3 regions of the Pseudarthrobacter sp. H2 genome follow, and region 1 is predicted to be linked to each of the others. Evidence: predicted binding sites of a transcription regulator. Region 1 holds the regulator's gene; each other region holds the start of a gene.

Region 1 (9,636 bases):
CTGCTGCAGGGCCTGCACGGCCTTGGCCATGGCCAGGTACGTCTTGCCGGTGCCGGCCGGGCCGATCCCGAAGATCACCGTGTTGGCGTCGATCGCGTCCACGTAGTTCTTCTGGTTCAGTGTCTTCGGGCGGATGGTCCTGCCCCGGGTGGAGAGGATGTTGGTGGTCAGGACTTCGACCGGGTTCTGCAGGGACTGGCTCCGCAGCAGCGACACGAGCTGCTGCAGCACGGCGGGGGTGATGACGGTGCCCCGTGCGACCAGGCCGCGCACCTCGTTGAGCAGGCGCATGATCCGCGGCACGTCGGCGGAGGACCCGCTGATCGAGAGCTCGTTGCCGCGGACATGGAAGTCGACGGCCGGGAACTGGTTTTCGATGAACCGCAAGGCCTCGTCATGGCTGCCGAGGGACTGGACCATCTGATCGGAGTCATCGAACAGGACCACCTCCGTCCGCAGCCCTGGTAGGGAGTGGGGAAATTCACCTGCGGCGCGCCCGCCGGCGCTGATCCGGGCCTTGCCGTTCGTTGCTTCAGTCATGATGTTGGCCCGCGGGCCTCTGGTCCCCTCCAGTTCGGAAATGGTCTGCCCACTGGTCCGGTCCGACGGGGCTTGCCTTTTCGGTGCTTGCCTTTGCGTTCCGGGATTCAGCGGGTTCTTCCATCTTACGCCAGCACGGCGTGCCGCCGTTTTAGGTATCAACTTCGTATCGGCCTCATATCGTTCCCGTTGCAGTTGGTCCCCCGGACGGAAAACACGGCCGCCGGTCCGCGCCGGTGTGCCATGCTGGAAATCGGCCGCCGCCGGGGCATCCCACGCAGGAACCCGGCCGTGGGCACGGCAGGAATCGCCCCAGGAAAGGACAGCGGCCATCAGGCAGCGTGGAGTTGGACAAACGGCAGCAGGCGCGCGCACGCGTCGGGCCGTGCTGGGCGTCATCCTGCCCGCAGCCCTGTTCCTCTCCGGCTGCGTCGCCACTCCCCAGCCGGGTATCACGAACTCCGGCAGCCCCTCACAGGCCATCTCCGGCGAGGTGTCGGCCGGTGCCCCGACCACCAGCGCGCCGCTGGAAACCACCCAGGCCGCCAACAAGGCCCCGGTCTACTGGATCGGCCGGAGCAACGACAGCGTGTTCCTCTACCGCGAGTTCCGTGATGTGCCGGAACAGGACAACCCCGTCACCCGGGCCCTGAAGGTGATGATGTCCCAGAAGCCGCTGGATCCGGACTTCTTCACGCCGTGGCAGAACCCGAAGAAGCTGGCCACCTCCATTTCCGGCAAGAACGTGATCACCGTGGACGTGTCAGCTGACGCCTTCAACTCCAATGTGGACGCGGCGATGGCCGAACGCGCCGTCCAGCAGCTCGTCTATACCGCGACGGCGGCCGGAGCCAGCGCCGGCCTCATCGACTCCGGGCAGCAGATCCAGGTGGTGGTGCTCGTGGACGGGCACACCGACTACCTCGCCTTCAACCACGTCCGGCTGGGTTCGCCGACCTCCCGCCGGATGGGGATGGTCGCCCCGGTGTGGATCATCGATCCCCAGGAGGGGACGTCCGTGGACGGCGGAGCGGTCAAGATCAATGGCCGGAGCACCGTTCCGGGCGGGAAGCTGCATTGGGAGGTCCTGCGCGTCGATGGCGGCAACGCCAAGACCCCGTTCCTGGACGGCAGCGCCAGCGCCTCCGCCGACACGGCCCGGCCCGGCGCGTTCACCCTGCCGGTGAACCTGGGCCCTGGAACTTACGAGGTCCGGGTGTCCCAGCTTGACGCGGGAAACCCGGCCCAGGACCCCACCGCCGACACCCGCGGCTTCACCGTCAAATAGCCGCCGGCCGTCCGCCGGCCGTCTGCCGGATAGCCGCGAGCGGCCTTGAAACAGCCTCGGGCTGCTGCCAGCGTGTTACCAGCGGCCGAGGATGTCGCTGGCCAGCGCGGTCGCGGCCGGCCCGGCGGTGGATGAGCGCAGCACATGATGGCCCAGCAGCGCCGTGACGGCGCCGGCGCCGCACAGCCGTGTCACTTCCCGCGGGCTGATGCCGCCTTCCGGGCCCACAATCAGCAGGATCTCGCGGGGCTGTCCGGCGGGCGAGCCGCCGTCGTTGTCCCCGCCCGGCCGGCTGTCCAGCCAGGCCTCGAGCACCTGGCGCAGCGGCCGGACGGCATCCTCGTGCAGGATGACCGCGAGGTCCGCGGCGGCCACGGCCGCCTGCAGCCCGGGGCCGTCGACGGCGGCCCGCACCTCGGGGATCCAGGCCCGGCGCGCCTGCTTGGCGGCCGCCGTGACGACCGACTGCCATTTCGCGTGCGCCTTCGCGGCGCGCTCGGCCTTCCACCGCACGATCGAGCGTTCCGCCTGCCAGGGGATGACCGCGTCGATGCCGAGCTCGGTGGCGGTCTCCGCCGCGAGCTCGTCGCGGTCGCCCTTGGCGAGGGCCTGCACGAGGACAAGGCGGAGCGCCGGCCGGGGCTCCACGGCGACGTCCAGGCACTCCACCGTCAGCTCGCCGGGCGCCGCGGCGGTGACGGTGCCGGTGAGCCGCCTGCCCGCGCCGTCGGCAATGTCGACAGTCTCCCCCACGGCGAGGCGCTTCACCGTGACCGCGTGGCGCGCCTCGGCCCCCTCAAGGACGAAGGTCGAACCGGGGACCTGCGCCTCGAGGGTGCCAGGGGCCGTGAAGAAAACCGGGTTGCTCACCGCTACAGGTTACCGAGCCGGTCCCGCAGCTTGGCGAAGACGCCGCCGCTCGCGGCCAGCTTGCCGTCGGTGAACTGTTCGCCGCGCAGCTTCGCGAGCTGCCGGAGCAGGTCCTCCTGGGCGGCGTCGAGCCTGGTGGGGGTGTCCACCTGCAGGTGGACCTTCAGGTCCCCCCGGCCGTAGCCGCGCAGGTGGGTGACGCCGAGTCCGCGCAGGGTGATGACCTCGCCCGACTGGGTCCCTGCCTTGACGTCGATCTCCTGCAGCCCGTCGAATGTGTCGAGGCTGACTTCGGTGCCGAGGGCGGCGGCGCTCATGGGGATGTTCAGGCTCGCGTGCAGGTCGTCGCCGTCGCGCACGTAGGTGGGGTCGTTGTTGACCCGGATCTCCACGTAGAGGTCGCCGGCGGGGCCGCCGGCGGGGCCCGCCTCGCCCTGGCCCGACAGCTGGATGCGGGTTCCGGTGGCGACGCCGGCCGGAACCTTGACGGTAAGCGAGCGGCGGCTGCGGATCCGGCCCTGGCCGCTGCACTCGTTGCAGGGATCCTTGATGACGGTGCCGAAGCCCTCGCAGCTTCCGCAGGCGGCGGTGGTCATGACCTGGCCGAGGATGGAGCGCACGGCACGCTGGACCTGGCCGCTGCCGCCGCAGATGTCGCAGCGTTCCGGGCGGCTGCCCGGGCGGCAGCAGGATCCTTCGCACGTGGGGCAGGTGACGGCAGTGTCGACTTCGAGCTTTTTGTTGACGCCGAAGACGGCGTCGCGGAGGTCGATCCGTACGCTGATCAGGGCGTCCTGGCCGCGGCGGACCCTGGACGCCGGCCCGGCCTGGCCGCCGGCGCCGAAGAAGGTCTCGAAGATGTCCTGGAAGGCGAAGCCCTGGCCGGCGTAGCTGCCCCCGCCGAAGCCGTTGTCGGTGCCGTTCTCGTTGCCGGTGGTGTCGTAGATTCGGCGTTTCTGCGGATCGGAGAGCACCTCGTAGGCGTGGGTGACGGCCTTGAACCGGTCCGAGGCGTCGTGCCCGGGGTTCACGTCCGGGTGCAGGGTCCGGGCCAGCTTGCGGTAAGCCTTCTTGATCTCTTCCCCCGTCGCTTCGCGGGAGACTCCAAGAACGTCGTAATGGCTGCTCAAGATTCGTTTCTCTTCCTCGTTGTACTGCCGGTAAGTGGTACTGCCGGTTAGGGGCAAAAGCCTCGGGTGCGACGGCCACGGGTCGGTCCCCGGTCTGTCACGGGGCTTCAGGAATGGTTTTTCACGGTCCGAGGATCCTCGAAAGGTAACGGGCCACCGCGCGGACGGCCGCCATGGTGGTGGGATAGTCCATCCGCGTGGGGCCCAGAACACCGACCTTGGCCGTCGCATCCGGGCCGTAGCCCGTCGCCACCACGGAGGCCTCGGCGAGTCCGTCGTACGGGTTTTCCCGCCCGATGCTCACCGTCACGCCGCGGGGGTCCTGGGCCATCTCGCTGAGCAGGCGGAGCATGACCACCTGTTCCTCCAGCGCTTCCAGCACGGGGCCGATGCTCAGGGGAAAATCGACGTTGGAGCGGGCAAGGTTCGCTGTCCCGGCCATGACCATGCGGTCTTCGCGGCTGCTGGCGGCGAGGGCTTCAAGGCCGCGGGCGAGCGACTGGGCCGCGGGCCGCCGGAGCGGCTGGCAGCTCGCCACGACGGCCTGCAGGTTGTGCGGCATCAGGGTCAGCGGGGTGCCGGAAAGACTGCCGAGGAAGTGGCTCCGCAGCTCTGCGACGGCGTCGTCGGGCAGATCCTGGGCGATGTCGATGATGCGCTGTTCCACCTTGCCGGTGTCCGCGATCAGGACCGAAAGGACCTTCCGGGGCGCGAGCAGCACGAATTCGATGTGCCGTACCCGTGCGCGGCCCAACAGCGGATACTGCACGACGGCGACCTGGTTGGTCAGCTGCGCGAGCAGCCGCACGGTCCGGTCCAGCACGTCGTCGAGGTCGTCGGAACCCTCCAGCAGAGCCTGGATCGCGCGGCGTTCCGCCGCGGAAAGCGGCTTGACCGCCGAAATCTGGTCCACGAAGAGCCGGTAGCCCTTGTCCGTGGGGATCCGGCCGGCGCTGGTGTGCGGGGCCGTGATCAGGCCCTCGTCCTCCAGCGCCGCCATGTCGTTGCGGATGGTGGCGCTGGACACGCCCAGGTGGTGCCGTTCCACGAGTGCCTTGGAGCCAACGGGCTCGCGGGAATGGACGTAGTCCTCCACGATGGCGCGCAGCACTTCGAGTTTGCGCGGTTCGCTCACGCTCCACCTCCAATCGGCTGTCCCGCATGCGGTGCCGGCCGCTGGCGGCCGGCAAAAGCGGCCTGCGGTTAGCACTCGACATACCTAAGTGCTAACCAGTCTAATATGAGCCGCCGCGTTGTTAGCATTGGATTCGCTCCAGGTGCCGCTCCCGGCTCGTGTTTCCGGGCACAGCTGTTTCCGGGCACAGTTGTTTCCGGGCACAGCCCTGCGGGGCCCCGATCGTTTCCTGACCCCCGTACATTCCGAGTGCAAGGCAGTGTGTAAGAGATGTCGTACCAGAACTGGGGACCCCAGGACCTGTCCGCCCCCGCCGCGAAGCAGTTGCCCGAGGTCCCGGTGGAGCGGGGCATGGTGCTCGAGGAAGTGCAGACCGGCTGGGTCGGCGCCGTCACGCGCGTCGAGAAGTCCGGCGGGATGCATGTCGTGGCCCTGGAAGACCGCCGGGGCAAGTCCCGGTCCTTCCAGCTCGGCTTCGGTTTCCTGCTCGACGGCCAGCCCATCCGCCTGATGCCGCCGGCACCCCGGAAGAGCCCGGCCCCCGCCGGGGCCCGTACCGCGTCGGGTTCGGTCCGGGTGGAGGGCCAGCGCGCCCAGGTGGCGAAGGCGAGCCGGATCTGGGTGGAAGGCAAGCACGACGCCGAACTCGTCGAGAGGGTCTGGGGCGACGATCTCCGGGTGGAGGGCATCGTCGTCGAGCCCCTGCACGGAATTGACGACCTCGCGGGCGCCGTGGCGGCGTTCCGCCCGGGCCCGGGCCGCCGGCTCGGCGTGCTGGTGGACCACCTCGTGCCGGATTCCAAGGAATCCAGGATCGCCGACGCCGTCATGGCATCCCCCGGCGCTGCCGGAAACGTGCTGATCGTGGGCCACCCCTACGTTGACGTGTGGCAGGCCATCCGCCCTGCCGTCCTGGGCATCGACAAATGGCCGGTGATCCCCCGCGGCATGGACTGGAAAACCGGCATCCTGAGGGCCTTCGGCTGGCCGCACAGCACCAAGGAGGACATCGGGCTGGGTTGGCAGAAGCTCCTCGGCGCCGTCCGCAGCTACGCAGACCTGGAACCGTCCCTCCTGGGCCGGGTGGAAGAGGTCATCGACTTCCTCACCGTGCCCTAGCGACCCGGCCTGTGCACCGTCCCGGGCGGGCCCTGATCTTCTTTTCACGGCAAGGCAAGTATTCTTGGTACGGGCCGCGCTCCATGCGCGCTCCGTCTCGTCCAAGGCACCAACGCATCACCGCAAATCCGAAGGAGGCAACCGTGGCAGATAACGCACGCGAACACACGGGCCACCAGGCCGGCCATGGCCAGCCCCCGTACCATGGCGTTCCCGCAAATGCGCTGCCACTGACGGCGAACGAGGACCGGCAGTGGGCCACGCTGGCGCACTTCGGCGGCATCCTCGGCTGCGTTCCGGCGCTGCTGATCTACCTGATTTTCAAGGACCGCGGGCCCTTCACGGCGCAGGAGTCCAAGGAAGCGCTCAACTTCACGCTGCCCCCGACCATCGCCGCGGTGCTCGCCAACATCCTGGTGTTCATTCCGGTGGTGGGCAACCTCTTCGCGGTCCTCGCCACCGTGATCTGGATTGCCGTCACGTGCTTCTCCGTCGCCGCGGGCATCCACGTCAACCGCGGCCAGCCTCACCGCTACGAGTTCAACCTGCGCTGGATAAAGTAGGGCCGCCCCGGCTCCGGCAGGGGCTCAGGCAACCGGACCAGGCAGGAGGCGGCCCCGGCCGCCGGGGGGACGGCTGCTAGTCCGGCAGGATCCGGCGGACGACGGCGTCGGCGAGCAGCCGGCCCTTGAGCGTGAGGACCAGCCGGCCCTTGAAGGCCGCGGCGGGATCCACGAGGCCGTCGGCAATGAGCCCGGCCACGGCGTGGCGCCCGGTGTCCCCCAGTCCACCCAGGCTGGCGATCTCCAGACCGGAGTCCAGCCGGGCTTCGAGCATGATGCGCTCCACGTTGCGGGTTTCGGCGTCGAGCGTTTCGCGTCCGGCCGCGGGCGATACCCCCGCACCGAGCCGTCCCGCGTACGCGGTCGGGTGCTTGACGTTCCACCAGCGCACCCCGCCGACGTGTGAGTGTGCGCCCGGGCCGATCCCCCACCAGTCGTCCCCGCGCCAGTAGGCGAGGTTGTGCCGGCAGGCCTGGTCCGGCGTGCGGGACCAGTTGCTGACCTCGTACCAGCGCAGCCCGGCGGCGGTGATCAGTTCGTCGGCGAGTTCATATTTGACCGCGTGGTCGTCGTCGTCGATGCCGGGAACTTCGCCGCGGCGGATCTGGGCGGCGAGCTTGGTGCCGTCCTCCACGATCAGCGCGTAGGCGCTGATGTGGTCCGGGCCGTAGGAGAGTGCGGTCTCCAGCGAGCAGCGCCAGTCGTCCAGCGACTCCCCCGGGGTGCCGTAGATCAGGTCCAGGCTGACGGCGAGGCCGGCGTCCCGGGCCCACTGCACCGCCTGCGGCACTCGGCTGGGGGTGTGGGTGCGGTCCAGGACCTTCAGGACGTGGGGCACGGCGGACTGCATGCCGAAGGAGACGCGGGTGAACCCGGCGTCGGCCAGCATTTGCAGGGATGCGGGCGTGACGGAATCCGGGTTCGCTTCCGTGGTGACCTCGGCGCCGGGCTGCAGGCCCCACGCGGCGATCGCTGCGGCCAGGATCCGGGCCAGGTCCTCGGCGGGGAGCAGGGTGGGCGTTCCGCCGCCGAAGAACACGGTCCCGAGCGGCCGCCCCGGCAGGCCGGAGTCCAACAGGGCCCTGGCGGCGAAGTCCACTTCCGCGACGGCGGTGGTGGCGTAGGCATCCTGCGATGCCCCGCCGCCCAGCTCGGTGGCCGTATAGGTGTTGAAATCGCAGTAGCCGCAGCGCACGGCACAGAACGGGATGTGGACGTAGAGCCCGAAGGCCCGTTCCGCGGCACCCTCCAGCGCCTGGCCGGGCAGCAGCCCGTCCGGCGGCGCCGGGTCGCCCAAGGGAAGAACGCTAGGCATGGCTACTTCTTGGCCTTGTCCTTGGACTCGTCCGTGGTGAGGGCGGCGATGAAGGCTTCCTGCGGGACCTCGACGCGGCCCACCATCTTCATCCGCTTCTTGCCTTCCTTCTGCTTTTCCAGCAGTTTGCGCTTCCGGGTGATGTCACCGCCGTAGCACTTGGCGAGCACGTCCTTGCGGATGGCGCGGATGCTTTCGCGGGCGATGATCCTTGAGCCGATGGCGGCCTGGATGGGCACCTCGAACTGCTGCCGCGGAATGAGTTCGCGCAGCTTGCCCGTCATCATCACGCCGTAGGCGTAGGCCTTGTCACGGTGCGTGATGGCGGAGAAGGCATCCACCTGCTCGCCCTGGAGCATGATGTCCACCTTGACCAGATCGGCGACCTGCTCGCCGTCGGCCTTCCAGTCCAGCGACCCGTAGCCGCGGGTCTTGGACTTGAGGATGTCGAAGAAATCGAAGACGATTTCGGCCAGCGGCAGGCGGTACCGGATTTCCACCCGGTCCTCGGAGAGGTAGTCCATGCCGCCCATGACGCCGCGCCGGCTCTGGCACAGCTCCATGATGGCGCCGACAAACTCGTTCGGCGCAAGGATGGTGGCGGACACCATCGGCTCGCGGACTTCAGCGATCTTGCCGGTGGGGTATTCGCTGGGGTTCGTGACGTGGACGATCTTCTTGTCCTCCAGCGTCACCTCGTATTCCACGTTGGGGGCGGTGGAGATCAGGTCCAGGTTATATTCGCGTTCGAGGCGCTCACGCGTGATTTCCAGGTGCAGCAGGCCCAGGAAGCCCACGCGGAAGCCGAATCCCAGCGCGGCGGACGTCTCCGGCTCGTACACGAGCGCGGCGTCGTTGAGCATCAGCTTCTCCAGCGCATCGCGGAGCACCGGGTAGTCGGTGCCGTCCAGCGGATACAGGCCGGAGAAGACCATCGGCTTGGCGTCCGCATAGCCGGGGAGGGAATCGGTGGCCGGCTTGGCAAGGTTGGTGACGGTGTCGCCCACCTTGGACAGGCGGACGTCCTTCACACCGGTGATGAGGTAGCCGACTTCGCCGACGCCAAGGCCCTTGGAAGGGGTGGGTTCCGGGGAGCTCACACCGATCTCGAGGAGTTCGTGCGTGGCACGGGTGGACATCATCTGGATGCGTTCGCGGGGGTGCAGCATCCCGTCCACGACGCGGACATAGGTGACGACGCCGCGGTAGGTGTCGTAAACCGAGTCGAAGATCATGGCGCGGGCAGGGGCGGCGGGGTCGCCCACCGGGGCGGGAAGGTCGCGGACGATCTTGTCCAGCAGCAGTTCGACGCCGGCGCCGGTCTTGCCGGACACGCGCAGCACGTCCTCCGGGTCGCCGCCGATCAGGCTGGCCAGTTCGGCGGCGTACTTCTCGGGCTGCGCAGCCGGGAGGTCGATCTTGTTCAGGACCGGGATGATGGTGAGGTTGTTTTCCATCGCCAGGTAGAGGTTGGCGAGGGTCTGGGCCTCGATGCCCTGGGCCGCGTCGACCAGCAGGACCGCGCCTTCGCAGGCGGCCAGCGAGCGGGAGACCTCATAGGTGAAGTCGACGTGGCCGGGGGTGTCGATCATGTTCAGGGCGTAACTGGTGCCGTCGAGTTCCCAGGGCATGCGGACGGCCTGGGACTTGATGGTGATGCCGCGTTCGCGCTCAAT
Region 2 (9,636 bases), 1.7 Mb from region 1:
GCTGCCGCCCGGGCACGGTCGTCGGCCGCCTCGTTGAGGTCGTGCCCCGCGTGGCCGCGCACCCATTCAAAGGTGTACATGCGCCCGGTGAGCGCCCGGTCGATGTCCTTGAGGAGGTCCACGTTCATCACGGGCTTGCCGTCCGACTTGCGCCAGCCCTTGCGCTTCCACCCTGGCATCCATTTGGTCACAGAGTTGATGACGTACTGGCTGTCGCAGAGGATATGCAGCTTTTCGCCGGGAAGGTGCGCGGTGGACCTGAACAGGTCCAGGACGGCCATCAGCTCGCCTTGGTTGTTGGTGCCATGGGGCCACCCGCCGGCCCGCCAGCAGTCGTCATTCACGTACCAGGCCCATCCGGCCGGACCGGGATTTCCTAAAGCCGAACCGTCGGCCGCTGCTGTAATTGTCACTGGTCCATCCTGCCAGATTGCGATGCTCTCTCACTTCCGGTTCCTATCCGGGCTTCTTAGGGACCCAAAGTGATAGAGCAACGTCTCCGAAACGCCGACGGCGGCCCCACCCGAAGGTGGAACCGCCGTCGTCGAACTTACAGGTTCGGTGGCTTGGAAGCCGGGTGGTTAGAAACCGCCCATGCCGCCCATGCCGCCCATGTCGTCGCCGCCACCCATGGCCGGGGAGTTCTTCTCCGGCTTGTCGGCCACAACGGCCTCGGTGGTCAGGAACAGGCCGGCGATGGAAGCCGCGTTCTGCAGGGCAGAGCGGGTGACCTTGACCGGGTCGTTGATGCCGGCGGCCAGCAGGTCGACGTACTCGCCGGTAGCTGCGTTCAGGCCGTGGCCTGCAGGCAGCCCGCGGACCTTGTCGACGACCACGCCGGGCTCGAGGCCGGCGTTGAAGGCGATCTGCTTCAGCGGGGCGTCGATGGCAACGCGGACGATGTTCGCACCGGTTGCCTCGTCGCCGGAGAGCTGCAGGTTGGCGAATGCCTTGGCACCGGCCTGGATCAGGGCAACGCCACCGCCGGCGACGATGCCCTCTTCAACGGCAGCCTTCGCGTTGCGGACGGCGTCCTCAATGCGGTGCTTGCGTTCCTTGAGCTCAACTTCGGTTGCGGCACCGGCCTTGATGACTGCAACGCCGCCGGCCAGCTTGGCCAGGCGTTCCTGCAGCTTCTCGCGGTCGTAGTCGGAATCGGAGTTTTCGATCTCGGCACGGATCTGGGAAACGCGGCCGGCGATCTGGTCGGCGTCGCCTGCACCTTCGACGATCGTGGTCTCGTCCTTGGTGACAACGACCTTGCGGGCGCGTCCCAGGAGTTCGAGGCCGGCGGTCTCAAGCTTGAGGCCGACTTCCTCGGAGATGACCTGGCCACCGGTGAGGATGGCGATGTCGGCGAGCTGCGCCTTGCGGCGGTCGCCGAAGCCCGGAGCCTTGACGGCAACGGACTTGAAGGTGCCGCGGATCTTGTTGACGATCAGGGTGGCCAGGGCCTCGCCCTCGATGTCTTCGGCAATGATCAGCAGCGGCTTGGAAGACTGCATGACCTTTTCGAGGACAGCAACCAGTTCCTTGACGCTGGAGATCTTGGAGTTGACGATCAGGATGTACGGATCCTCAAGGACCGTTTCCTGGCGCTCTGAGTCGGTGACGAAGTAAGCGGAGATGTAGCCCTTGTCGAAGCGCATGCCTTCGGTGAGCTCCAGCTCGAGGCCGAAGGTGTTCGACTCCTCGACGGTGATGACGCCTTCCTTGCCGACCTTGTCCAGGGCTTCGGCAATCAGGGCGCCAATCTCGTTGTCACCGGCAGAGATGGACGCCGTAGCGGCGATCTCTTCCTTGGTTTCGATTTCCTTGGCGGAAGCCAGGAGTTCGCGGGTGACAGCTTCGACAGCCTTTTCGATGCCGCGCTTGAGGGACAGGGGATCAGCGCCGGCCGCGACGTTGCGCAGGCCTTCCTTGACCAGGGCCTGCGCCAGCACGGTAGCGGTGGTGGTTCCGTCGCCGGCGACGTCGTCCGTCTTCTTGGCAACTTCCTTGACCAGCTCGGCGCCGATCTTCTCGAAAGGATCGTCCAGCTCGATCTCCTTGGCGATGGAAACACCATCGTTGGTGATCGTGGGGGCGCCCCACTTCTTTTCGAGGACGACGTTGCGTCCACGCGGGCCGAGGGTGACCTTGACGGCGTCGGCGAGGATGTTCAGGCCCCGCTCAAGACCGCGGCGTGCCTCTTCATCAAATGCAATGATCTTGGCCATAACGGCAGTAGTCCTTTCGGGACAGTCGTTAAGAATGAACCTATGCTGCGGTGCCCGCGACGGACGATCCTTGCCCGGCGGCCTCTGTACGCCGCTGGGCCCGGGATCTCACCCCAGCCAGGTATTTCTTTCGCTCCCAGACCGGCTGCGCCACTTCGTGACCGGGCGAACCGGGCGTCGTTTTAGCAGTCAATACTCGGGAGTGCTAAGTCAATAATTAGCACTCCCCCGGGGAGAGTGCAAGCAGTGGGGCGGCCGGGCGCGGCCGTTTCGGCCCTGAACCGGCGCGGTACGGGCTCTGTACCGGCACAGTGCAACGTCGCAATACGCTACGAGCGATCAGCCGCCGCTGCTGCTGGCCGTTTCGCTGCCGCTCATCGTGGCCACGTTGCCCGCCCCGTAGCTGTAGACCATGTAGTTGGCCGCGGTCACGTCGCCATTGGCGTCGAAGTTGATCCCGCCGGACTCGCCGTCGTAGTCGGGGCGCCCGCCCGCGCGGATCGCCTCGGCGCATTCCTGGTAGCTGTGGCAGGCGACGGCCTCGCCGGCGGCCTGCGCACTGCCTCCTGCCCTGCCGCCGGAGACGGCGACGAGCCTCGCCGCGATGGACGTGCCGGCGTCGTCCTGGGCCGCAGCGGCCGCGACGGCGGCCAGGTTGACGGCGTCATATGTCTCGGCGGCGAAGGTCATGTCCTTCAGGCCGGGATCGACGGCCACCAGCTTCGCCTGGAAGTCCACGGTCGGAAAGATGCCCGGCAGGATTCCCCGGGCGCCGTCGAGGGCCAGGGAGCCGAGGCCGGAACCGTACTGGTTGACGGCGCCGTCGCTGAGGATGAGCTTCCTGCCCGCCAGTCCGACGTTGTTCAGTTCCGCGATGGCGCCCTGCGCGCCCTCGCGGGAGATGAGGACGACGGCGTCGGGGGCCGCGGCCTTGGCGGCTGCGGCGGCCTGCCCGGCCTGTCCCGGCTTGAACTCGGCATCGGCCACCGGGTCCAGTCCGGCCTGCCTGGCCGCGGCGGCAACGGCGGCGGACACGTCCTTGCCGTAGCTGCCCTCCTCATGGACCACGGCGACGGTCCTGGCGCCGCCGTCCCTGGCGAGCTTGACCAGCACCGGCGCCTGGGCGATGTCGGCGGCCGCGGTGCGGAAGTAGTAGCCGCCGCTCTTGTATTTGCTGAGCCCGCTGGCCGCGTTGGCCGGGGAAATCACCGCCACCTTGGCATGGGACAGCACATCGATCGCGCCGGGGGCGCGGCTGGAGTCTGTCGGGCCAATCACGACGTCGGCCCCGGCCGCCACAAGCGCCTTGGCCTGCGCGGCCGTGTCCTGGCTGATCGTCTCGGGGAGCAGCTCCACGGGCTTGCCCTTGTGGCCGCCCGCCGCGTTGATTTCCTTGATGGCGAGCCGTGCCGCGGCCAGCTGCGGCGCATTCAGGAAGTTTTGGCGGCCCGTGTTGTCCAGGATGAGGCCGACCCGCAGCGTGCCGTCACCGCTGGCATCGGCCGCGGTGATGCGGGCGGTGCCCGACGCGCAGCCGGTCATCGCCAGGACGGTCATCGCCAGGACGGTCATCGCCAGGACCGCCAGGGCCCCCGCCGCGGCGGCGGGGCGCAGGCGCAGGGCGCGCCCCCGGCGTCGGGAATGCGCAGCGGGGAAGAACATCAGGCGGGCCGGACGCTTTCGGCCTGCGGGCCCTTTTCGCCCTCGCCGACCTCAAGCTCGACCCGCTGGCCCTCGTCCAGTGCGCGGTACCCTTCGCCGACGATGGCGGACCAGTGCACAAAGACGTCGTCTCCGGAGCCGTCCACGGTGATGAAGCCGTAGCCTTTTTCGGCGTTGAACCACTTCACGGTTCCCAGTGCCATGGTGTCCACACTTTCAGTTAGCTGGCGAACGGCTCACCACGATGTGCGCCGCGGAATGCAAAACGCAGAATGCAAAACGCAGAATGCAAAACGCGGAATGCAAAACAAGGTCCGCAGACACTGTATCCGCAGCCTTCCGTGCGGGAGCAGGGTGCGGGCCGGGTCGGCGGCGAATAGTTATTCAGGCGTAACCGGAAGGGACTACTGGAACCCTGGCCCCAGCACGACGACGAGCGGCGCGTTGAATTCCGCGGACTGCACCATCGTGGGGATGCCCAGGAGTGTGCCCAGGGCCTCGGCGTTGCCCTGTTGCGCCTTGCCGGTGTAGAAGATCACCGAAGTCTGCTGGCGGGCCCCGGGCCAGTTGCCCAGCTGGCCCAGTGTCCAGCCGGCGGACGAGACGGTGCCGCCCACGCGGCTGGCGAGCCCTGCCGTGGTGGTCCCGTTGTAGATCGTCACCGGCTGCGTCTTGTCCACGGGCTGGACGGCCGCCGCCGGGGTGTCCCCGGCCGGCGCGGACGCCGACGGCGACCCGCCGGGCGCTTCGCTGGTGGCACCCGCGGACGCACCCGCGGACGCACCCGGGTACGCGCTGGAGGGCGTTGGGCTTGGGGCGGCGGGTGCCGGCGATGCGGAGGAACCGGCCGCCTCCGCGGTCAGGGCCGAGGATTCCCCGGCCGAGGCGAAGCCGAGCTTCGGCAGGATCAGGAACGCCACGAGCCCGATGGCCAGGGCTGCGAAGCCGGCAGCCAGAATCGGGGCCAGGCTGCGGCGCCGGGGCGTGGAGACTGCCCGGTGGACACCCTGGCGCGTGGAGGTCTCCGGGACCCGATCAAATTCATCCCGAGCATATTTGGTCATGGTAGAACGACGTCCTTGCTGATTTCTTACGAAGTGACCGCGGCCGGGTTCAGCGCGGGAATCTGCATTTCCGGCTGTTCTTCACGCGGTTTTACGCCTCTGAACCCAAACGGCGTGCAGTGCGGGCACGTTGGCGTGACGTACGTAGTCTACGCAATCTCTTCACCAGCATAGGATCGTGCGCCAGCGCAGCCTCGGTATCGATGAGCGCGTTGAGGATCTGGTAGTAGTGGGTGGCGGAGAGGTCGAAGAGCTCCCGGATCGCCTGTTCCTTGGCCCCGGCGTACTTCCACCATTGCCGTTCGAGGGCGAGTATCTGCTGCTCCCGGCTGCTCAGCGGGGACTCCCCGGGCGACCCGTCCGGGCCGGTGTCCGCGGCGGTATCTTCCGACGCCGGCAGGTGCTCTTGCGCTGTTTCGGCCACGTCACTCCTTGGCTGGTCTGGAAAAAAGCTCGGTCTCCATGTTACGGGCCGGCTACGACGGTTGTCATTGCGCGGCCTGCGAGAATGGAGCCTGTGGTTGCTTCCGATCCCTCTGAGCCCGCCGCGCTGTTCCAGCTGGAGCCGGCGGCAGACCCCTTGGGGTTCGCCGAGCTGGCCGAGCTGCCCTTGGCGGGGCTCGCCGCCCCCGACTGGGCGGCGGCGCTCGCCCCGGTTGAGGGGCAACTGCGTACCGTCCTGGGCTTCCTTGCCGCCGAAGTTGCTGGCGGCCACGCGGTCCTGCCGTCGCCGTCGAACGTGCTGCGGGCATTCCGCCAGCCGCTGGAGGCCGTCCGTGTCCTGATCGTGGGCCAGGACCCGTACCCCACGCCGGGCCACGCCGTCGGGCTGGCCTTCGCGGTGGACGGCGCCACCCGCCCGATCCCGCGCAGCCTCGCCAACATCTACAAGGAACTCGAGGCCGATCTCGGCCTGCCGCCGCGCGTCCACGGGGATCTAAGCCGCTGGACCGGCCAGGGGGTCCTGCTGTTGAACCGGGTCCTCAGCGTCCGCGCCGGGGCGGCGGGCTCGCACCGCCAGAAGGGGTGGGAGGCCATCACGGCGGCCGCCATCAGCGCTGTCGCAAGCCGCCGTACCGCAGACGGCGGCATTCCGCCCCTCGTGGCGGTCCTCTGGGGGAAGGACGCCGACTCCGTCCGGCCGCTGCTGGGATCCTGCCCGGTGCTCTCCAGCGCCCACCCCAGCCCGCTCTCGGCATCGCGGGGCTTCTTCGGCTCCAGGCCCTTCAGCCGGGCCAACGCCCTCCTCCAGGACCAGGGCGACGGCACGGTGGACTGGGAACTGCCGCCGCTTGCGTAGCTGCTTCGCTAGGCTTAGGTCCATGACTTCTGTCCCCGCCGCCACCACTGCCAGCCGCAACTCCCGCCCGCAGACAGACCTCACGGTCCTGCGGCGCGAGCAACTCTCACCGCACATGGTCCGGATCGTCGCCGGCGGCCCGGGCTTCGACGGCTACGTCAACAACGGCTACGTGGACCGCTACGTCAAGATCGTGTTCCCGCAGCCCGGCGTCGGGTACCCGGAGCCGCTGGATCTCTGGGCCGTCCGGGAATCCATGCCGCGCGCTCAGTGGCCGCATACCCGCACCTACACCGTCCGCTGGGTCGACGCGGCGGCCAGGGAACTTGCGATCGACTTCGTGATCCACGGCGACGAAGGCCTCGCCGGCCCCTGGGCGGACTCCGCCCGGCCCGGGGACCGCCTCATCTTCACCGGCCCGGGCGGCGGCTACAACCCGGACCCGACGGCGGACTGGCACCTGTTCGCCGGCGACGAATCCGCGCTGCCGGCCATCAGCGCAGCCATCGAGTCGCTGCCGCAGGATGCCACCGGCCTCGCCTTCCTGGAGGTCGACGGCGACGCCGACATCCAGCAGATCGGGGCGCCCGCCGGCGTCGAACTCGTCTGGCTGAAGCGCGGCGGCGTCCCGGCCGGCTCCAGCGAACTGCTGGTCAATGCCGTGCGGGACGCCGAGTGGCCCGAGGGCCGGGTTCAGGTCTTCGCCCACGGTGAGCGCGGCTACATGAAGGGCCTGCGGGACGTCTTCTATGTCCAGCGCGGCCTGGAGCGCGGGCAGGTCTCGCTCTCCGGTTACTGGGCAACGGGCCGGGTGGAAGACGACTTCCAGGCCGAAAAGAAACAGCCCATCGGGAAGATCTGACGCCAAGCTCCAAGGGTGTCGCGGAGCCGGGGCCGGCGGTGATCCGCTGGAGCGGCACCGCCGGCCCGGGGCGGCTGTTAGAACGCGCGGAGGATGTCCTCGACACGTTGTTTGGCGTCGCCGAAGAGCATCTGTGAGTTCTCCCGGAAGAACAGGGGGTTCTGCACACCGGCGTAGCCGGCGGCCATGGACCGTTTGAACACCACGACGTTCTCGGCCTCCCAGACACGGAGCACGGGCATGCCGGCGATGGGGCTGGACGGGTCCTCGGCCGCGGAGGGGTTCACGGTGTCGTTTGCCCCGATGACGAGGACGACGGAGGTCCCGTTCAGGTCCTCGTTGATTTCGTCCATTTCCAGGACGATGTCGTAGGGGACTTTCGCCTCGGCGAGGAGCACGTTCATGTGGCCCGGCAACCGTCCGGCGACGGGGTGGATGCCGAACCGGACGTCCACTCCCCGCTCCCGCAGTTTGTGGGCGAGTTCGGCGACGGGGTACTGGGCCTGGGCGACTGCCATGCCGTAGCCGGGGGTAATGACGACGCTGGAGGCGTTGGAGAGCAGCTCGGCGGTTGCCTGGGCGGTGATTTCGCGGTGCTCGCCGTACTCCGCGTCCGCCGCGGTGGGGGCGGCGATGCCGAAGCCGCCGGCGATTACGGAGATGAAGGACCGGTTCATGGCCTTGCACATGATGTAGGACAGGTAGGCGCCGGAGGAGCCGACCAGGGCGCCGGTGATGATGAGCAGGTCGTTGTTCAGCAGGAAGCCTGCGGCTGCGGCGGCCCAGCCGGAGTAGCTGTTGAGCATGGAGACGACGACGGGCATGTCGCCGCCGCCGATGGAGGCCACCAGGTGCCAGCCCAGGCCCAGGGCCAGCACGGTGACAACAATGAGCAGCCACAGCTGGGAGTCGTTGACGTACCAGATGGTGAGTGCGGCAAACGCGGCGAGGGCGCCGAGGTTGATGGCGTTCTTGCCGGGCAGCATGAGCGGTGAGGACTTCATCCTGGCCGAGAGTTTGAGGAACGCCACGATCGAGCCGGTGAAGGTCACCGCTCCGATGAAGACCCCGATGAAGACCTCGGCATGATGGACTGCCCTCAGGGCCTCGGGCAGATGGGGGGCCTCCAGATGGCCGTTCCAGCCGACGAGCACTGCGGCGAGGCCAACGAAACTGTGCAGCAGGGCGATCAGCTCCGGCATCCCGGTCATTTCCACGACCCGGGCGCGCCAGAGTCCGATGGCGCCGCCGACCAGCACCGCGGCCACGAGGAGGACCAGGCCGGTGCGGGCCGGCTCTGACCCCCACGCGCCCTGCAGGGTCAGCCAGATGGTGGCCGCCAGGGCCATCACCATGCCCGAGATGCCGTAGATGACGCCCGTACGGGCCTTCTCGTGTTTGCTCAGGCCGGCAAGGCTGAGGATAAACAGCAGGGCCGCGACGATGTAGGCCGCTCCCGCGATGGACTCTGCGGTCAACGGACCGGAGACGGTTTCAGACACGGTAAGACTCCTGGCTATGATCTGGGTTGCTTCGTGTGCGGCGCTCATCCGTTGGCGCTCTTTCCGCGGGAGAACATCGCGAGCATGCGCCGCGTGACGGCGAAGCCGCCGAAGATGTTGATGCTGGCCAGCAGGACCGCAACGGCGGCGAGAACCTGCATGACGATGTTCCCGGAGGTGACCTGCAGCAGCGCACCGACGACGATGATGCCCGAGATGGCGTTGGTCACGGACATCAGCGGGGTGTGCAGGGCATGGTGGACCTTCCCGATGACGTAGAACCCGACAACGATGGAGAGCAGCAGCACGGTGAAGTGCTGCGGCAGCGGCGCCGGAGCTACCGCGTTGATCCCAAAAAGAACCGCGATGCCCGCGGCAATGAGCCAGGCCTTGCCGGCAGGGCCCAGTCCCGTCTTCTTCGCCGCCGTCCCGGCAGCGGACTCCCCGGCACGCGCGGCGTCAGTCTGCACCGGGGGCGCGGCGGAGACCTGGACAGGGGGCGGCGGCCAGGTCTTCTCCCCGTCCCGCACCACCGTCACCGAGCGCTGCACGACGTCGTCGAAGTCGATCCTCAGGACCCCGTCCTTGTCTTTGGTGAGGAGCTTGAGCAGGTTCAGCATGTTCGTCCCGTACAGCTGGGAGGCCTGGGCCGGCAGCCGGGCCGGAAGATCCGTGTAGCCCAGAATCACCACACCGTTGTCCGTGACCACCCGTTCCCCGGCGACCGAGCCTTCCACGTTTCCGCCCTGGCCCGCGGCCATGTCAACGATCACGCTGCCGGACTTCATGCCGGCCACATCCTCGGCCGTGAGCAGCTTCGGCGCGGGACGGCCCGGGATCAGGGCCGTGGTGATGATGATGTCCACGTCCCGGGCCTGCTCGGAGTAGATCTCCGCGGCGCGGGCGTTATAGGCCTCGGACGTGGCCTTGGCGTACCCGTCGGAGGACTTCATCTCCTCGGCGACCTCGACCTTGAGGTAGGTTCCGCCGATGGATTTGACCTGGTCAGCCACCTCGGGCCGCGGGT
Region 3 (9,636 bases), 1.1 Mb from region 1:
GCATCCTGACCCAGGTTGACGGCATCGGCGGCGTCGACGAGGTCACCGACAGAGTGATGAGCATCCTCGAACACCCTCTCAAGGCCTCGGTCGTAAGCGGACGGTAGTCCTTATTAACTGCCGGCACCATTAACTGCCGGCACGGGTGATCGACCAACGGTGGTCGGGCCTGTCGGATACCGCCTGCGGAATCCGACAGGCCCGACCACCTGCGGCGCTCACGAAGCCCAGATGCGCACTCGGCAATTCGCAGTGTCTCCGGCGTCCAACTGCTGGACCGCGAAGTGCTCGCGGCCGCTTCAACGGGATTGGCCGCAGCCGGTCAGCGGATCAGGTGAGCCTTCCGGAGTCCTCACCGAACGCGCCCTTACACCAGGGCGAAATCCGGTGGTCCGTAATCCGCGGAAATCCCCCGAAGTCCAGCGGGCAACCGCGCTACCGCAGTGCCACGGTTCGGCGCCGGCTTCGCCGCAATAACATTCCCCGCCCAATCAATCGGGGCACCGTGGCAGCCGCAGGGCTAGGGCAGTGCCCGGGGTTCCGTCCGCAACGTGTATCCGCTCGCCTTGTCGATGAATTCGCGGGAACACGAACTCTCTGCGGCTATCCAACGGCCGGAAGAGTCGGGCATGACGTCTTCGACGACACCCCGCCGGTGAAAGTCATGGTGGAGATAGACGTCCACAATCGCTCCGGCAAGGGAATCCCACTCGCCAATGCTGGGCATTCCTGGGGCTGAAAAGTGTCCATCGGCCATTCTGTACGTCCTAAGTAGGGCGGGTTCAATGATTCTGCGAAGGGCCCCTTGCCCGGACCTGATGCCAAGCTGCTTCGAGGCTGTGAAACGCCGGGCCGCAGGCGTGGCTGCCACCGTCACGGGGCTGTGGGACAGCGACCGGGGATCAGGCACGGTGGCTCCATTGTCGGCAGGCGGAAAGGGACAGATGTGGCCCCAATCGCAAGCATACCGGCGTCTGGCAGGTGGCATCGTTCACGTTAGTGGACTCTCACCCGAAGCCCCGCACGGCGCCATACGTCCTGATCCCCTGGTGCATAGACACCATTCCTGGCCAACAGTCACAGGCGGTAGGTCCGGATGAGGTGCCAGGTCGTTCAACATTGGAACTTCAAACAGCGAGGGGATAGTCCGCTGGCTAACGTAAACGGCGGTCCGTCAGGAAGGCCGGACGGACCGCCTTGTGCCGGCAGCGCCGGTAGCGGCCGCTGCGGCTGCAGCGCGAGGGTTGCCCATGCCAGTGAGGAGGTTCCGAGGCCGCTGAGCAGGAGTCCGCCCGCGATCCCTCCGCCGGCGATGCCTACGTTCCAGCCCGTCACCATGACGGACTGGACGATGTCTGCCGCCGGTCCGGCCGCGTCGGTGGCGGCCGTCTGGAGCAGGCTTACCCGCTCCGCCGAAGGCGAAACCCCATCCAAACGCTGACCAGGGAAGCGGGACCCTACACGAGCAGCACGGCGCTGACGCTGCCGCCGAGGCCCACCGGTGCGAGGAACGATGCGATGTACGTGTAGAGGACGTTGTGCGCCATGACGTAGAGGAGCGTGACGACGACGACAGGGAGGACCCCGGGTACCGAGAAGACCCGGCCAAGGGGAGTCCGTTCGCCCTTTGGCTGTCCCACCCCCGAGTTGCTGGACATCCTAGAGTTGCAGCGTGACCGGATGAACCAACGCATCGACTGCCTCACCCGCAACCGGGACGCCATCACCAACTACGTCGATGTCGTCGCCGGGACCATCTCAAAGTCAACCGCCGCTAGCACCGCGTAGACACAGCCGGCGCGCCCGAACACAAGAAGGCCCTCCGTCCAGACGTATCTGAACGAGGGCCTTCTGCAGGTCAGGCTCTGGGGACTATCCGTGAGTGTTGCAACCACCCTTGGAATTCACCTAGGCGTCCGGGCCCTTGCGCATCTGCTTGACGAGGTCCAGGACGACGGCGCGCAGGTCCCCGCCGTTCTCGGCGGCGACGCGGCGCTGCCGCTGGTAGCCCGCGCCGCGCTCGATGATCTTCAGGACGTCGAGCAGTTCCGCGCTGCAGCCGAGCCTGGCCGCGACGGGCTCGAGCCGCGCGACCGTCTCGCGGATGTGCTCGGTGACGAGCTGCTCATTGCCCTCGGTGTCGAGGATGATGATGGCATCCAGGCCATACCGGGCGGCCCGCCATTTGTTTTCCTGCACGTGCCAGGGCGGCATGGTGGCAATGGTGCCGCCGTTGTCCAACAGGGTGGAGAAGTCGTCCACGAGGCACTGCGTCAGGGCGGCGATGGCGCCGACTTCCTCGAGGGTCGCCAACCCGTCGCAGATGCGCATCTCGATGGTGCCGAGGGCAGGCACCGGACGGATGTCCCAGCGGATTTCGGAGATCGTATCGATCACGCCGGTGGTGAACATGTCCCGGACGTAGGACTCGTATTCTTCCCAGCTGGAGAACTGGAAGGGCAGGCCCGCGGTGGGCAGCTGCTGGAACATCAGGGCCCGCTGGGACGCGTAACCGGTGTCCTCGCCGCCCCAGAACGGGCTGGAGGCGGAGAGTGCCTGGAACTGCGGGAAATAGTTCACCAGGCCATCCACGATGGGAAGGACCTTGTCGCGGCTGTCGAGGCCGACGTGGACGTGGACGCCGTAGATGACCAGCTGCCGGCCCCACCACTGGGTGCGGTCAATGAGCTTCGCGTACCGGGCCTTGTCCGTCACAGGCTGAAGCTGCGGGGGGCTGAAGGGATGGCTGCCGGCGCAGAAGACCTCGACGCCCATCGGATCGGTGACCTCACGGACCGCCGCGAGCGAACTACCCAGGTCCGCTTTCGCCTCTGCCACGGTGGTGCAGATCCCGGTGACGAGCTCCACCGTGTTCAGCAGCAGCTCCTGCTTGATGTGCGGGTGCTCGTCATCCTCGTTCAGCTCCGGATGCCTCGCGACCACGCCGCTAAGCACTTCGTTGGCGACGGAGGCCAGTTCCCCCGTTTCGGCGTCGACGAGGGCGAGTTCCCATTCCACACCGAGAGTTGATTGCCTGGATGAAGCGAAATCAATCTTCATGTGGTCCCTTCACTGTTCTGCTGTCCGTTTCCGTGACCCCAGCCGGCAAAGTCACGGGCGGAGTCGCCGTACGGTTGGCAGGGCAACGGTGGTCCAAGTCTATGGCAGGAGTAGCATCGAGACGGTGGTCAAGTTACAGCGAACCGGTGAAATTTTTCACAAAAGAACCCCGACCGCAGCGGTCTTGACGGCAGTTCTGGGCCTGGTCCTGGGAACAGCCTCCTGCTCGGCGCCCCCGCCGGCAGGCAGTTCCGGCAGTCCTGCGGCCCCCGGGACCCCGGCGCCGGCACCGGCCACTGCGCAGCCCGCGGCCCCCGGATCCCGGCCGCTCGGCTGGGGGCCGCAGCAACAGGACGCCGACGCCGCAGGTAAGGCCGTCGCCGCGATGAGCCTTGAGCAGCGGGCCGGGCAGGTCCTGCTGCCGTTTTACCCCGGACTGGACCATGAGGCCCACGCCGCGACCATCGAGCGGCTGCATCTGGCCGGTTCCATCATCATGGGCGACAACGTCCCGGGGACCCCGGGAGGCCAGGTGGACACCGCCGCCATGCGCAGCGTCACCGGCCGGCTCCAGGCGGCCGCGCGCGCGGACGGCCGCGGCTGGCCCGGGCTGATCGGCGTCGACCAGGAAGGCGGGCTGGTGGCCCGGCTGCGCGCCCCCCTGACCGAGTGGCCTGCCCCGATGAGCTACGGCGCCGCCGGAAGCGCCCCGCTGGCGTCCGACGCCGGCCAGGCCTTGGCCTCGGAGCTGGCAGCGCTCGGCTTCACCACCGATTTCGCCCCGGCCATGGATGTCACCATGGGACCGGCCGATCCGACCATCGGCGCCCGGTCGATGTCCGGCAGTGCCGACGCCGCGGCGGACCTCGGGGTCGCCTTCTCGCAAGGGATGCTGGCTGCCGGGCTGCTGCCCGCCGCAAAGCACTTTCCCGGCCACGGCTCGGTGGTCGTCGATTCCCACGCGGACCTCCCCGTCCAGGGCGCCTCGCTGGAGCAGCTCCGGGCCAGGGACCTGGTGCCCTTCCAGGCAGCCATCCGCGCCGGCCTGCCCATGGTCATGACCGGCCACATCGCCGTGCCCGCGCTGGAACCGGGGGTCCCCGCGTCCGTGTCCAAGGCGGCCTACGCGGAGCTGCGCCGGATGGGCTTCCACGGGGTGGCCGTGACGGATGCGCTCAACATGGGGGCGGTCCGGAAGCAGTTCCCCCTCGACTCCGCCGCGCCTCTTGCGCTCGCCGCGGGCGCGGACCTGCTGCTGATGCCGGCGGACGTCGCCGTGGCCCACGCCGCCATCGTCACCGCGGTCAAGAGCGGCACCCTGCCGCCGGACCGGCTGGCCGAGGCCGCGCAGCGGGTGGCCACCATGATGATCTGGCGCGGCCGGACCGGCACTCCGGCGGGAACGGCGCCGGGAAGCGGCACCGGACTGTCACGGAAAGTCTCGGAGGCTGCGATCACCGTGCTGGCCGGCCCCTGCCACGGACCCGTCGTGCCCGCCAGTGTCCGCGTGACGGGAGGCTCCGAGGAGGACCGGTCGCGGTTCACCACCGCGGCCCGTGCCGCCGGGATCAGCGTCGGCGACGGCCCGCTGGTTTCGCTGATCGGTCCCGGCGGAGCCCCGGCAGCGCCGGAGAAAACAGTACCGGACGTGGCCGTTGCGCTCGACGCGCCGTGGCCGCTCGCTGGCTCGGCTGCCCCGGCGAAGATCGCCCTGTACGGCCGCAGCCAGGGAGCCTTCGATGCGCTGGCGGCGGTGCTCGCCGGCAAGGCGACGGCCCCCGGGAAGCTGCCCGTCGCCGTCGGGCCCTATCAGCCGGGGTCGGGCTGCGGCTGAGGGCGCCGGCAAATGAGCCGTGGCTTAGCCGGCGTTCCGCCGGGCTGGCGTTTAATGGAGCTGTGCCCATTCTGAACAAAGACATGACCCTGTGCATCTCGCTCTCGGCCCGGCCGAGCAACAACGGGACGCGTTTCCACAACCACCTCTATGAACAGCTTGGCCTGAACTGGATCTACAAGGCCTTCGCACCCACGGATCTCGCGCTGGCGATCGCCGGCGTCCGCGGCCTCGGGATCCGCGGCTGCGCCGTGTCGATGCCGTACAAGGAGGACGTCATCGCCCTGGTCGACGTCCTGGACCCGTCCGCGAAGGCCATCGAGTCGGTCAACACCATCGTCAACGACGGCGGGACGCTCACCGCCTACAACACCGACTACACCGCGATCGAGCGGCTGCTGCAGCGCAACGCCGTGCCCACAACCTCGTCGGTGTGGGTGTCCGGCTCCGGCGGGATGGCCAAGGCCACGGTGGCGGCGCTGCGCGACGCCGGCTTCACGGACGTGACCGTGATCGCCCGCAACGAGGCAGCGGGGCGCGCGCTCGCCGGGCTCTACGGCTTCGCCTGGCGCGCGGAAGTTCCCGCCGCGGAGACGGAGGGCGCCGCCGACATGCTCATCAACGTCACCCCTATCGGTATGACAGGGAGCATGGCCGGCGGACCCGACGCCGATGCGCTGTCCTTCCCGCAGGCGGCGGTGGAGGCCGCCACGGTGGTGTTCGACGTCGTCGCGCTGCCGGCGGAGACGCCGCTGGTCAAGGCTGCGCGCGCGGCGGGCAAGACCGTGATCACCGGAGCCGAGGTCGCCACCATCCAGGCGCTGGAGCAGTTCGTGCTGTACACCGGGATCCGGCCCACCGACGAGCAGATCCGGGCCGCCGAGGAGTTCATGCGGGCCCAGTAGCGCGCAGGTAGCTGCGGCAACTGCAACCCGGCAGGCCGGCAGCAGCAACCCGGCGGCCCGGAGTCAGGCCGGGAGCTGGACAGGCTCCACCGCGATGGCCACCTTGTCCTCACCGATCCTGGTGAGCACCAGGGTGGCCGTCTTCTTGTTCTTCCCTGCAGTCTTCCCCGCGGGGAGCAACTGCTTGCGCAGCTCTTCCGGGGTGACCGAGGTGCCGCGTTTCTTGATGTCCAGGACGCCGATGCCGTGGTCCCTGACCCAGGCTTTGAGGGCCTTCACGTTGAGCGGCATCACCTCCAGAACCTTGTAGGCCCGGGCAAACGGGGTGTCCTGCAGCTCCGGGGCGCAGATGTAGGCGATGTGCTCATCGAGCAGGTGGCCGCCCAGCGCGAGGGCGACGTCGGCCACCAGCCCGGCGCGGATGACGGCGCCGTCGGGCTCGTACAGGTATCCCGCCACGGGGCCGACCGGGGCGACCGGCCCGCCGTCGAAGTCCTCGCCGCTGGTGAGTTCCGCCGCGCCCTGCGGGCCCAGCACCAGGGCTGCCCGCCGGATGCCGGGGCGCCGCACCGCGTTGAACCACAGCGCCACCTCGGTGACGTCCCCGCCCACCGAGACCCACTGGGCCTCGCAGCCCGCCGGCACCGAGTCGTGCGGCATGCCCGGGCCCATCTTCACACCCACGGCCAGGCCGGAGGCGGCCAGGGACTCCACGAAGGACAGCGGCGGGGAGAAGTCCTCCGGATCCCAGAGCCGCTTGGTGCCCGAAGTGGACGTGGTGCGGCGGGCCGGGTCCAGCCAGACGCCGTCGATCCCCTCCAGCGAAACGGAGGTGGCATCCGAGTGGACCACGGTGGCGTTCCGGAACGGGATCAGGTTCATGGTGGCGCACGCGGCCGTGGTTTCGTCCAGTTCCACCGCCGTGACAGTGATGTCCAGGGAGGCCAGCGCCATCGCGTCGGCGCCGAGCCCGCAGCCGAGGTCCGCCACATGGGCGATGCCCGCCTCGGCGAACCGCTGCGCATGCCGGGCCGCCACGGTGAGCCGGGTGGCCTGCTCCAGGCCGGCCCGGGTGAAGATCATCTGGCGGGCGAACTCGCCGAACTTGGCCTCGGCCCTGGTCCGGAGCCGCGACTGGGTCAGCACGGCGGAGACCAGCTCGGGGGAGTGGCCGGCCTTCCGGAGCGAGGCATTGAGCCGGAAAGCCTCGTCCTCGCGGTACGGTCCCAGCGACGCCAGCAGCTCCCACCCCTCGGGATTGAGGAGCGGGGCGATCTGATCCTGCGGTGCGTCAGCCATGGGGACAAGCGTAGTGGAGGCGCCCTCCTCCGGACGCCCGATAGTCTTGACGGCATGGAAGACAGCGGCGCGGAAGACAGTGGCACGGCAGGGAACGGCAGCAACGATCAGCGCAGCGACGGCGGGCTCGGCGGGCTGAACGGGTCCGACCAAAGCGCAGCGCGGCAGGACGCCGAAGAGGACCACCGCGGCCGCCGGGGGCTTGCCAGGTTTGCCCGACCGGCACTGATCGCCGGAAGCGTCATCGCAATCGTCTGCGTTGCACTGCTGGTCATCATCTTCTTCCTGGATTCCTTCAACGCCACCGTCTATTCGGTCGGCGGCAAGGACGTCAGGGACGCCACCGAGGAGGCCGCATCGATCCGCGGCACCTACGCCGCCGCCCGCCTCGGCGGCATCATGGGCCTGGTCATCGGCGTCGTCCTCGCGGCCGCCGGGGGGCTCATGCTGTACCGCCACCGGAATGAGCCCGGCAGGGACGACGACGAAGCCAACGGCGAGGACGTGGATTTCGAGGACCTCGCCGGGCAGTAGCACGCGCGGGCAGCCCCCTTCCGGCAGGACACGGGCGTTCATCCGGAGCGGATTTCTGGCACTCGCCTTGACCGAGTGCTAACTCCTTACATAGAGTCGTGATTAGCACTCTCCCTAGGAGGGTGCTAACACACGAAGAACTGCCCGCCAGGCTTGCTGCCGGCACCGCGACGACGGTTTGCCAGCCACGGGACCACAGTTTTACTGTCCACGAATTTGCTGACGAATAGGAGAGGTCCTTGTCGGTCTCTATTAAGCCTCTTGAGGATCGTATTGTTGTCCGCCCGCTCGAAGCCGAGCAGACCACGGCTTCCGGCCTGGTCATCCCGGACTCCGCGCAGGAAAAGCCGCAGGAAGGCGAAGTTGTTGCAGTAGGCCCCGGCCGCTTTGACGACAACGGCAACCGCGTTCCGATCGATGTCTCCACCGGCGACGTCGTCATCTACTCCAAGTACGGCGGAACTGAAGTCAAGACCGGCGGCACCGAGTACCTCGTGCTGTCCGCCCGCGACGTTCTGGCGATCGTCGTAAAGTAACTCTCCGGACCCCGCGCCGCCGATCCGTCTGATTCACGTCTGATAGGTCCGTTGCGCGGGGTTCTGTCTTGAAAGGACAAAACCATGGCAAAGCAGCTTGCGTTTAACGACGCTGCCCGCCGGTCGCTTGAAGCCGGCATCGATAAGCTCGCCAACACTGTCAAGGTGACGCTTGGCCCGCGCGGCCGCAACGTCGTGCTGGACAAGAAGTGGGGCGCACCCACGATCACCAACGACGGTGTCACGATCGCCCGTGAAGTCGAGCTGGACGACCCGTACGAGAACCTTGGCGCGCAGCTTGCCAAGGAGGTCGCCACCAAGACCAACGATGTTGCCGGTGACGGCACCACCACCGCCACCGTGCTGGCCCAGGCCCTGGTCAAGGAAGGCCTGCGCAACGTTGCTGCCGGCGCAGCCCCGGGCGAGATCAAGCGGGGCATCGAGGTCTCTGTGGAGGCCGTCGCCGCCCGCCTGCTCGAAAACGCCCGCCCGGTTGGCGGCACCCAGGTCGCCAACGTCGCCTCCATCTCCGCGCAGAGCGATGAGATCGGCGAACTGCTGGCCGAGGCATTCGGGAAGGTCGGCAAGGATGGTGTGATCACCATTGAGGAATCCTCCACCACGCAGACCGAACTGGTCCTGACCGAGGGCATGCAGTTCGACAAGGGCTACCTGTCCCCGTACTTCGTCACCGACGCCGAACGCCAGGAAGCAGTGCTCGAAGATGCCCTGATCCTGATCAACCAGGGCAAGATCTCCTCGGTCCAGGATTTCCTGCCGCTGCTGGAAAAGGCGCTGCAGAGCTCCAAGCCGCTGTTCATCATCGCCGAGGACGTCGACGGCGAGGCCCTCTCCACGCTGATCGTCAACCGCATCCGCGGCACCCTGAACGTCGTTGCCGTCAAGGCCCCGGGCTTCGGTGACCGCCGCAAGGCCATGCTGCAGGACATCGCCACCCTCACGGGTGCACAGGTTGTCTCACCGGAACTGGGCCTTAGCCTGGACACGGTAGGCCTCGAGGTGCTGGGTACCGCCCGGCGCATCACCGTCACGAAGGACAACACCACCATCGTCGACGGCGCCGGTTCGGCCGAGGATGTCGCAGCCCGGGTTTCCCAGCTGCGCGCCGAGCTGACCCGCACGGATTCCGACTGGGACAAGGAAAAGCTGCAGGAACGCCTGGCCAAGCTGGCCGGCGGCATCGGCGTGATCAAGGTCGGCGCTGCCACCGAGGTTGAGCTGAAGGAAAAGAAGCACCGCATCGAGGACGCCGTGTCCTCCACCCGCGCTGCCCTCGAAGAAGGCATCGTGGCCGGCGGCGGCGCCGCCCTCATCCACGCCCTCAAGGCGCTCGATGAGGACTCCGCCGTGCAGGCCCTCGAAGGTGACGCGGCTGCTGCTGTCGGCATCGTCCGCCGGGCACTGACCCAGCCGCTGCGCTGGATCGCCCAGAACGCCGGCTTCGACG

The links. The regulator HrcA, encoded in region 1, represses chaperone genes, less so after heat shock. The targets are predictions, from matches to a motif close to TTNGCACTCGNNNNNNNCGAGTGCNAA.
Region 2: a site for HrcA is predicted at 2,402-2,428, ahead of groL (chaperonin GroEL). Genes of this name have one in related genera too.
Region 3: a site for HrcA is predicted at 7,688-7,714, ahead of groES (co-chaperone GroES). Genes of this name have one in related genera too.

The regions. Positions count from the first base shown of each region.
Region 1 covers NZ_CP189594.1:1,704,390-1,714,025, reverse strand. The annotation lists gene ACQCSZ_RS08085 (PhoH family protein) at 1-540, opposite strand, end outside; gene ACQCSZ_RS08080 (GerMN domain-containing protein) at 926-1,828, shown strand; gene ACQCSZ_RS08075 (16S rRNA (uracil(1498)-N(3))-methyltransferase) at 1,904-2,698, opposite strand; gene dnaJ (molecular chaperone DnaJ) at 2,701-3,828, opposite strand; gene hrcA (heat-inducible transcriptional repressor HrcA) at 3,950-4,963, opposite strand; gene ACQCSZ_RS08060 (DUF3097 domain-containing protein) at 5,234-6,082, shown strand; gene ACQCSZ_RS08055 (DUF4870 domain-containing protein) at 6,226-6,645, shown strand; gene hemW (radical SAM family heme chaperone HemW) at 6,722-7,960, opposite strand; gene lepA (translation elongation factor 4) at 7,963-9,636, opposite strand, start outside.
Region 2 covers NZ_CP189594.1:3,403,903-3,413,538, forward strand. The annotation lists gene ACQCSZ_RS15880 (RNase H family protein) at 1-413, opposite strand, end outside; gene groL (chaperonin GroEL) at 582-2,219, opposite strand; gene ACQCSZ_RS15890 (ABC transporter substrate-binding protein) at 2,559-3,881, opposite strand; gene ACQCSZ_RS15895 (cold-shock protein) at 3,881-4,084, opposite strand; gene ACQCSZ_RS15900 (LytR C-terminal domain-containing protein) at 4,286-4,945, opposite strand; gene ACQCSZ_RS15905 (DUF3263 domain-containing protein) at 5,037-5,369, opposite strand; gene ACQCSZ_RS15910 (uracil-DNA glycosylase) at 5,463-6,245, shown strand; gene ACQCSZ_RS15915 (siderophore-interacting protein) at 6,268-7,107, shown strand; gene pntB (Re/Si-specific NAD(P)(+) transhydrogenase subunit beta) at 7,185-8,657, opposite strand; gene ACQCSZ_RS15925 (Re/Si-specific NAD(P)(+) transhydrogenase subunit alpha) at 8,654-9,636, opposite strand, start outside.
Region 3 covers NZ_CP189594.1:608,616-618,251, forward strand. The annotation lists gene ACQCSZ_RS02915 (adenylate kinase) at 1-107, shown strand, start outside; gene ACQCSZ_RS02920 (hypothetical protein) at 1,458-1,658, opposite strand; gene ACQCSZ_RS02925 (glutamate--cysteine ligase) at 1,909-3,060, opposite strand; gene ACQCSZ_RS02930 (glycoside hydrolase family 3 N-terminal domain-containing protein) at 3,446-4,894, shown strand; gene ACQCSZ_RS02935 (shikimate 5-dehydrogenase) at 4,957-5,799, shown strand; gene ACQCSZ_RS02940 (THUMP-like domain-containing protein) at 5,863-7,098, opposite strand; gene ACQCSZ_RS02945 (hypothetical protein) at 7,153-7,632, shown strand; gene groES (co-chaperone GroES) at 7,872-8,168, shown strand; gene groL (chaperonin GroEL) at 8,253-9,636, shown strand, end outside.